Regions from separate parts of the Rothia sp. HMSC069C04 genome, predicted to be linked through region 2. Evidence: predicted binding sites of a transcription regulator. Region 2 holds the regulator's gene; the other holds the start of a gene.

Region 1 (4,374 bases), on a different contig from region 2:
TAGGAATCCATGTTGCGGCGAGTCTCACCGATCGAGTCTCCACCAAACTTCTCCAGTGCCGCCTCAGCGAGCACCAGGGCGACCATAGCCTCCGCCACCACGCCAGCGGCGGGAACAGCACACACGTCCGAACGCTGGTGGTGGGCGCGAGCCTCTTCACCGGTGGAAGTGTCAATGGTCTTCAGAGCCTTCGGCACGGTCGCAATGGGCTTCATTGCCGCGCGCACACGCAGCAGGTCGCCAATGCTCATGCCGCCCTCAATACCACCTGCACGGTTGGTATCGCGGGTAACGCCGTGCTCACCAATGGAAATCTCGTCGTGAGCGGCAGTGCCGGGGCGGTCAGCGGTCGCGAAACCGTCGCCAACCTCAACGCCCTTAATAGCCTGAATACCCATCAGGGCTGCAGCAAGGCGCGCGTCCAGGCGGCGGTCCCAGTGCACGTACGAACCCAGTCCGGGAGGCATACCGTACGCGAGCACCTCAACCACACCGCCGAGAGTCTCGCCGTCCTTGTGCGCCTCGTCCACGCGCTGAACCATCGCGTCGGAGGTTGCCTTGTCGAAGCAGCGCAGCGGGTCAGCATCCAGCTGGTCAACGTTGCGAGGCGAAGGCACCGGGGCGCCCTCGGGAGCATGCACGCCACCCACAGCCACGGTGTGAGAAACCAGCTCAACACCTAGAGCCTTCAAAATCTGGGCGGCAACCACGCCAAGAGCCACGCGGGTCGCAGTCTCACGCGCGGAGGCGCGCTCCAGCACCGGGCGAGCCTCAGAGAAGTTGTACTTCTGCATACCCGCAAAATCGGCGTGACCGGGGCGCGGGCGGGTCAGCGCAGCATTACGCGCACGGTGCTCAATCAGCTTGGGGTCAACCGGGTCGGAGCTCATCACGTCAGTCCACTTGGGCCACTCGGTGTTGGCAATCTCAATAGCGACCGGGCCGCCCTGAGTCAGGCCGTGACGCACACCGCCCAGGATGCGCACGCGGTCCTCCTCGAACTTCATGCGGGCACCGCGGCCGTAGCCAAGGCGGCGACGAGCCAGGGCGTCACGCACCATGTCGCTGGTGAGTTCCACACCGGCGGGTACGCCCTCAATAATGCCGACGAGCGCCTCGCCGTGGGATTCTCCGGCAGTGAGCCAACGCAGGGCCATAGGTTAACCTCTTTTCATCGCACCCGCACCGCAGCGCAGGAGGAAGGAATAATAATTCTTCACGTGTATAAATAGTGTATAAAATGCCTGTTTACTGAGCGAGTGAAAGCACGCTTTTTTCACGAAACGGAAGCACGAGGCGCAAGATCAACCGCCGCGCACATCGCATTCACCAAGCCCAGCAGCTCACCCTCAGACAGGGTGCGGTCGGTAAATAGCAGCACCTGCTCCACCGCCTGGTACAGCAGCATCTCCAGGCCAGAAACCACCGTGCCGCCGTTAGCCTCCCAAGCGCTCGCCAGCACCGAAGGCCACGGGTTATACGCAACATCGAGCAGTACCGGCCGGTGCGTTGCGGAGGCGCCCTTCAGCCCGCTCAGCTGGTTCGCCCACTCATCCGCCGCATGGGCAGGAAGAGTAGACACCACCGGGTGATGACCGCGCTCCGCAAGATTCTGCGGCAAATCAGCCAGGGAAATCTGCTCCAGCTGAACGCCCAGGCGGTCCGCTACCTCCTGCACGCTACCGAGCTTATGCAGCGAACGGGCGTACACGCTCACACGGGAATACCCCAGCAGATGCAGAGCGGTCAGGGCGGAAATAGCGGTCGCTCCGCCACCCACAATCGCGGCAGAATCCTTGAGTGGCTGCGGTTCCAAACCGGCGTGGCGCAGCGCGTTCACAATGCCGATCACGTCCGTGTTATCGCCCAGCACCTTCTCACCGCGCGGATACACCGTGTTCACCGCGCCGGTCACGAGGGCAGTCTCACTCAGCTCATCGCAATACTTGATGACCGCGGTCTTCAACGGCATCGTCACCGACAGACCCGCAATATACGGGGCGTCCTCCGTACCCTTCGGGTGGCGCACACCGTGCATAATCGCCGGCAAATCATCGGGCAGAGTATCGCGGCGATTATAACCCAAATTCTGCTCACCCAAAAAGTCATACGCGGCACGATGCAGTGCAGGCGACAGCGAATGCGCAATCGGGTGCCCCAGCACGTAGGCGCGGCGAAGATACGGGGCCTCACGGTACGGTTCAGTCTTCATCGATAGATACTCTTTCGCTCTCAACGCTTGGGGCTTGCGGACACGCACGCCACGAACCCGCGGTCATAGGCGCACTCTACCCATTTTAAGGGACAAACCAATATTCGGGTACAGCAAAGGCGGGCACCTCCCCCACTCTCGTGGAGGCGGTACCCGCCTCAGCAAGGAACCTTCAGTCCAAAGCTACTAAATCGTAGCTACCAGCTAAACCGATTAGCTACAACTTAGCTACAGCGGTTCGGGTGCTTAGAACACCACTGGTTGTACTCTTCAACATAACGCTGGTGCTCAGCGTACGTGCGGGAGTACTTAGTCTCACCGGAATCCAGGTCCACAGTCACCCAGTAGTAGTACGGGTTCTTCTCGGGAGCCGCAGCAGCCTTAATCGAAGCCAGCTGCGGGGAACCAATCGGACCCTTCGGAAGACCCTTATTCGCATAAGTGTTGTACTTATTGCTCTTATCGGCCTTCTGCTCTTCAGTCAGGTGGTACGAACGGACACCCAGACCGTAAGTCACGGTCGCATCCGACTGGATCAGACCCGAGGTCTCACCATCGGGGTTGTTCAGACGATTCTCAATGATGCCTGCAACCGCCACGTAGTCCTTCGGCTGAGCCTCAAGCTCCACGATGGAGGCGATGGTCAGAACCTCGAAGGTCTTCTGGTCGCCGCTCACGCCGGCTTCCTTCAGGTCAGCCTTGGTCTTATCAACCATGGTCTGAATGACCTTCTTGATGTCGGTGTCCTTCGGGAAGCGGTACTCACCCGGGTGCAACCAACCCTCAATCGAGGGGAAGTTGCTCGGCACACCGTACTGGGTGTAGTTGCTGACCGCGTCCTCAACCTGCTTGCGGGTGAACGCGCCATCGGAGCCAGAAACAATCAGATCGATGGTCTCGCTCACGCGCTTACCCTGCGGAATCGCCAGGTACAGAACGTTGCTGTTCGCATCAATAATGGTCGTAATCGCGCTCGAGCTGCTCATGTGCTGCTGCAGTTCATAGGTGCCAGGCTGCAGGTACTTACCCTTGCTCTCCTTGGTGTACACCTCAAGGAACTTATCAGCATCAGCAATGACGCCCGCCGCCTCAAGCTCCTGCGCCACCTGCGCGGTGGACTGGCCAGAACGAATCGTGAAAGTCACGGTCGTACCATTGCCGCCACCCGAGTAGTCACGAGTCTTGAACGGGTCATAGCGAGTAATCAAGGCACCCGAAATGATGACCAGAGCCACCACAAACAAGGAAATAGCGCTCAGCATGATGGCGCGGCGGCGGCGCTTACGCGCACGCAACGTAGCCACCGACACGATTTCCTGTTCCATCGTGATGCCGGTGATGCCCTTACGTTCATCCTCGGCTGTCGGCCTAAAGAGGTCGAGCCCGCTCTCTTCGGGATGTTTATTCTGTTCGGTCACTGAAGGTTCTCCGTTTCGTTGACGGCACCGACCGTGGTCCCTTCTGACTCGGACGGTCGGTTTTCTTCGTGGGCCGGATCGCTCACCTTGTACCCGGCTACGGACTGCCCCGCTTTGAGGGCATCCAGGCTGTACTGCAAAATGTTCACAGCCGCCACCTGGTCAACCATAGTCTTGAAATCTCGGCTGGAAACCCCAGCCTCGTGCAGTGCACGGTGAGCGCTCACGGTGGTGAGTCGCTCATCCACCAGCCAAATGTTAATGTGTGTTTTCTCTTCGGCATCCAGCTCGGAGCGCAGAGCCTGAGCGTACTCCCGAGCCATCTCCGTGGAGGGAGAATCCCCACCACGCATGGTCTTCGGAAGCCCGACGAAAACCTCCACCACCTCGTTCACCTCAATCAGCTTACGCAGAACGCGGCGGTCAGAGTTCTTCTTCGCGTCGCGGCGCAGCGTCTTGAGCGGGGTGGCGAGAATACCGTCGGGGTCGCTGAGGGCGGTGCCGACGCGGGCGTTACCCACATCGACACCCATCCGCACTCCGCGCTGGAATTCTGCCATGTTTAGGCCTGAGCCTGTGCGATAGCGTCGCGGACAGCGTCCAGTGCAGCACCAATCTTGGATGCGTCCTGGCCACCACCCTGAGCGACGTCGTCCTTACCGCCGCCACCGCCGCCGAGAACACCGGCAGCGACGCGAACCAGAGCGCCAGCCTTCACGCCAGCCTCACGAGCACCTTCATTGG
Region 2 (4,374 bases):
TGGGCTCAGGTATCGGTCAGCGCCGCCGAGTGTCTGGGCCGCCGCTGCCCGCTGGTGGAAGAGTGCTTTAGCGAGATGGCGCGTAGCCGTGCCGCTGAGGCTGATATCGTCATCACGAACCACGCCCTGCTGGCGATTAACGCTTTCGAGGGCATGAAGGTTCTGCCCGAACATGAGACGGTCATTATTGATGAGGCTCATGAGCTGGTGGACCGCGTGACAGGTGCCGTGTCTGGTTCTTTGACGGTTGCGATGGTTCACCGTGCGGCGCGTAGCGTGAAGAAGCATTCGAAGGCTGATTCCGGCGCACTGGAAATGGCAGCCGGCACCCTGGAGACCGCTTTCGAGGGTCTTGCCGAGGGCCTTCTGAAGGGCCTGGACGGTCGCCTTTTGACCGCTATTTCTGCGGTAAATGATGCCGCCCGCACCGCCCTGTCCGATACCAAACCGGACGGTCAGGACGTTGACGCCGGCCTGCAGATGGCGCGCTCGCGTGTCTCTGAGGTGCACGATATGAGCAGCCGCATTCTGGAGGCTTCGGGCGAGCAGGACGTTCTGTGGATTTCTCGTCAGGGCGGTTGGGAGAACGGCCGCTACGTGGCTGCTTCCGATACCGACCCGGCGACCCTGAATATCGCTCCGTTGAGCGTTGGCCTGCAGTTGCGTGACGGCCTGTTCGCTGACCGCACCGTGATTTTGACGAGTGCGACCCTGACGGTGGGTGACTCTTTTGATGTTGCAACCGCTGCCCTGGGACTGCAAGGGGAGGGTGCGCCGCGCTGGACGAGTATCGATGTGGGTTCACCTTTCGACTACCGCAAGCAGGGCATCATGTACGTTGCCGGAGATTTGAAGCCTCCGGGATTTGGTGTGCACGAGGGTCAGCTGGAGCGTCTGCGTGAGCTGTGCGAGGCATCGGAGGGCGGCGCCCTGGGTCTGTTCTCCTCAAAGCGTGCCGCTGAGCGTGCCGCCGAGTACATGCGTGAGCATAGCGACCTGAACATTCTTCTGCAGGGTGAGTCTTCGCTCAAGGCTCTGGTGGAGGAGTTCAGCGAGGACGTTGACTCATGCCTGTTTGGAACGATGAGCCTATGGCAGGGCGTGGACGTTCCCGGTGACTCGTGCCGCCTGGTGGTGATGGACCGCATTCCGTTCCCCCGCCCGGACGACCCGATTGCGCAGGCTCGTACGGAGGCGGTGAACCGTCACCACGGTAACGGCTTTATGGCGGTTTCGGCTCACCATGCGGCGATTCGTATGGCGCAGGGTGCGGGCCGTCTGATCCGTTCGGTGTCTGACCGCGGCGTGGTGGCTGTGCTGGATTCTCGCGTGGCGACTAAACGCTACGGCGGTTTCTTGATGAAGGCGATGCCGCCGATGTGGTCAACGCAAAATAAGGCCGCGGTGACCGGCGCGCTGGCTCGTCTTTCGGCGAGTATTGAGCGTTAGCTCGGGCGAGATCCATTCCTTGCCGCGCCGCCGCCCCGTTTTGGGCATATAAATTTAGACATATAGAAATCACCCCGGTGATACGTGAACGTTTACGTATCACCGGGGTGATTTCTATAGAGAGCTAAAAGCCTCGTAGCTATGTCTTTTAGAGGCTGTGTTGTTTAAAACAGCTTCTTTGAGATGCTGTGGCTGTTTAGAGCCCGCGTCTTTCAGAGACTGCATCTTCTAGAGGCTGTGGTTTTCTAGAGACTACGCAGCACGGAGACGACCTTACCCATGACGGTTGCGCGGTCACCCATAATCGGCTCGTAGTTGGAGTTGCGCGGCATGAGCCAGGTGTGGCCGTCAACCTGACGGAACACCTTTACGGTTGCTTCATCGTCGAGCAGAGCAGCAACGATATCGCCGTTGTCTGCGGTGTGCTGCTCGCGGACAACCACCCAGTCGCCGTCGCAGATTGCGGCGTCAATCATGGAATCGCCCTTGACCTTGAGCATGAAAAGCTTGCCGTTACCGACCAGCTGGCGGGGCAGGGCAAGCACATCCTCCACGGACTGCTCGGCGGTAATGGGGCCGCCCGCTGCAATTCGTCCAACCAGGGGAACGGGTACGAGGTCCTCATCGCCGACTTCGAAGTTCGGCAGCTCGGGCAGGGAAGAGGAAGCGCTACCGTGGATGCCGACGCCGTTCTCATCCAGCACCTCAATGGCGCGGGGGAGCTTGGGGTCGCGGCGAATGTAGCCCATGGTCTCGAGACGGCCGAGCTGGTGAGTGACCGAAGACAGGGACGCAAGACCCACCATGTCACCAATCTGGCGCATGGACGGCGGGTAACCCTTTTGTTCAATCTCGGTGCGGATCGCGTCAAGAATCTTCTGCTGGCGCGCGGTCAGCGCCGGACGGGGTGCTGTTGCCATTTCTTTTCCTTCGGTCTGTGCCCCGATTTCTGTATTCCGGTCTCTGCAGTCTGTTTGAGACACAGTCCGGTCGGGGCACGGATGGGTGCTTCACACGTTTTCCGATGGTGTCCTGAAAATTTTTTGGTTCTGCTGAAATTGGTCTTATCTCGTCAGGGGGTGGAGGAATTCTATCCGTGCCGGAGCGATACGCGGGCAACGAGTATGCGCCTCCGCCCTATAAAACTCAGTCAGCAGCACCTGCATTTAGATACAGAACCAAGCTGTAACGGGTACAGAAACCTGCTGTGAGTAGGACTCATCAGGAGCGTGTGGAACGTCTCTTGACACCAGTGTAGAACACTACACCGAAAAACTCAAACAAATATTCTAGATTTTTTCTTCGAAACTCGAAGAAATTTTTAGTACATCTCTGCTAGACTTTAGAACAAGAGTTCGTATATACTCTTGAATCTCTCCTGAAATTCAGGATTTACGGGTGAATGTTCGAAAAATATTCGAAGATTCGACCCGGAGTCTTCCAGGAGGGGCGAGTGAAGGAGTGTTCGAATGTATTCGAATCCTCTGCCTCTCTCTTCGCACGATCTACCCCGGATGCTCTAGGGAGCATCCGGCGAAGAGAGAGCGCAGGGGATGGGGTGTTGGGGCGACCCAGCGCAACCCGGTGCATCCGGCGCTCTGACCTAACTAGAGAATAGCTACCCAATAGTTATCGCCTAACAATCACCACTCCATAGTTATCACTCAACTAGGACCTCCGAGCGGGTATCGCTCGGCATTGCTAGACCCGCGAGGTAACCCCGGGGCGAGCTAAGAGAAAGGAACCACAATGACTACTGCAACACCTCTTGCTTCTCGTGACACTTCTGCACACCTTCCGGCAGGTTTGGTGGTACTTCACCCCGCCCGCACTGCGTCCGCCAGCACCGTGCAGGGGCGTTCTCGTGTGCCTGCGTCTTCGCAGTCTGTTCGCTCTTCTCGTGCGGCTCATGCGCCCCGTCCCGCGCAGGTGGCCCAGCCTACCCACGTTCCCGCTGTTTCTGCACCTGCTGTTTCTGCCCAAGCGCCCGCGTCGGTTCGCTCCGTAGCTTCTGAGGCGCAGGCTGCTTCTGCCGCACAGGCGCCTAGCGTGAAGAGTGCTCTTCTGGCTAAGGGAGGCGAGCTTCTGCGTGCGGTTCCCGCTTCGATTCGTCGTTTTGGCACTCCGCGCGGTTTCCTGAAGGGCCTGCCTCTGCTGACCCTGGCGGCGCTGATTGTGCTCGGTGCTATTAGCTTCTTTGGCCCGGCGGCTTCTGCTTCTGTGGAGAACGCTTCGGTGACTCGAACCGTCGTTGTGGTCAAGCATGGCGAGACCCTGTGGGATATTGCTCAGGCGGTGGATCCGCAGGGTGACACCCGTGATACTGTGGTTCGTATTATGGAGTTGAACTCGTTGACCAGCACCTCTGTTGATGCCGGTCAGCGTCTGGAAATTCCTCAGACTCAGCGCTAAGCATGGACACGTACGTGGTTGGCTTCTGCATGAGGTTGATGTCTTGACTCCGAACCCGCTATCTCTCAAGCTGAGCGCTTGAGTCGAATTCTTGAGCCTATGAAATAGGAGCGCACCGATGCCTGTTCCCGCTGAACCCACACCCGCTGCAACCACACCCGTCGAAACTGAATCTGTACAGACCACTCAGCCCGCTCGTCCTGTGGTTGCCGTTTTGGGGGAACCCGGAACTCGTGGTCCTCTGGTGAAGCTTCTTCAGGATGCGGGGGCGGACGTTATCGTGACCGCTGTGCCCGAGCAGCTGCGTGAGGCTGACGGCATGGTGGTGACCGGCGGTGTGAGCTCTCTCGAGGCGTACGAAGACCTGAAAGCTAAGGACGCTGAGCGCGTGATTGGTCGCCGTGTTGCTGGCGGTCGTCCGGTGCTGGTTGCCGGTGCGGCGTTGAGCTGCCTCTTCGACTCGGTGACGGTGGAGCATCCGCAGATGGGGCAGGTTCAGGTGCAGTGCATGGG

What was found. Region 2 encodes LexA, which represses DNA repair genes until DNA is damaged. Its sites were predicted from a motif close to TCGAACANNTGTTCGA; they were not measured.
Region 1: a site for LexA is predicted at 2,305-2,320, ahead of HMPREF2879_RS07650 (shikimate dehydrogenase). Genes of this name have one in related genera too.

Annotation. Positions count from the first base shown of each region.
Region 1 covers NZ_KV810762.1:16,993-21,366, reverse strand. Annotated here, with positions in the region: gene aroC (chorismate synthase) at 1-1,157, opposite strand, end outside; gene HMPREF2879_RS07650 (shikimate dehydrogenase) at 1,277-2,212, opposite strand; gene mltG (endolytic transglycosylase MltG) at 2,437-3,630, opposite strand; gene ruvX (Holliday junction resolvase RuvX) at 3,627-4,190, opposite strand; gene alaS (alanine--tRNA ligase) at 4,193-4,374, opposite strand, start outside.
Region 2 covers NZ_KV810742.1:20,617-24,990, reverse strand. Annotated here, with positions in the region: gene HMPREF2879_RS05265 (ATP-dependent DNA helicase) at 1-1,449, shown strand, start outside; gene lexA (transcriptional repressor LexA) at 1,695-2,369, opposite strand; gene HMPREF2879_RS09195 (LysM peptidoglycan-binding domain-containing protein) at 3,199-3,861, shown strand; gene HMPREF2879_RS05250 (type 1 glutamine amidotransferase family protein) at 3,980-4,374, shown strand, end outside.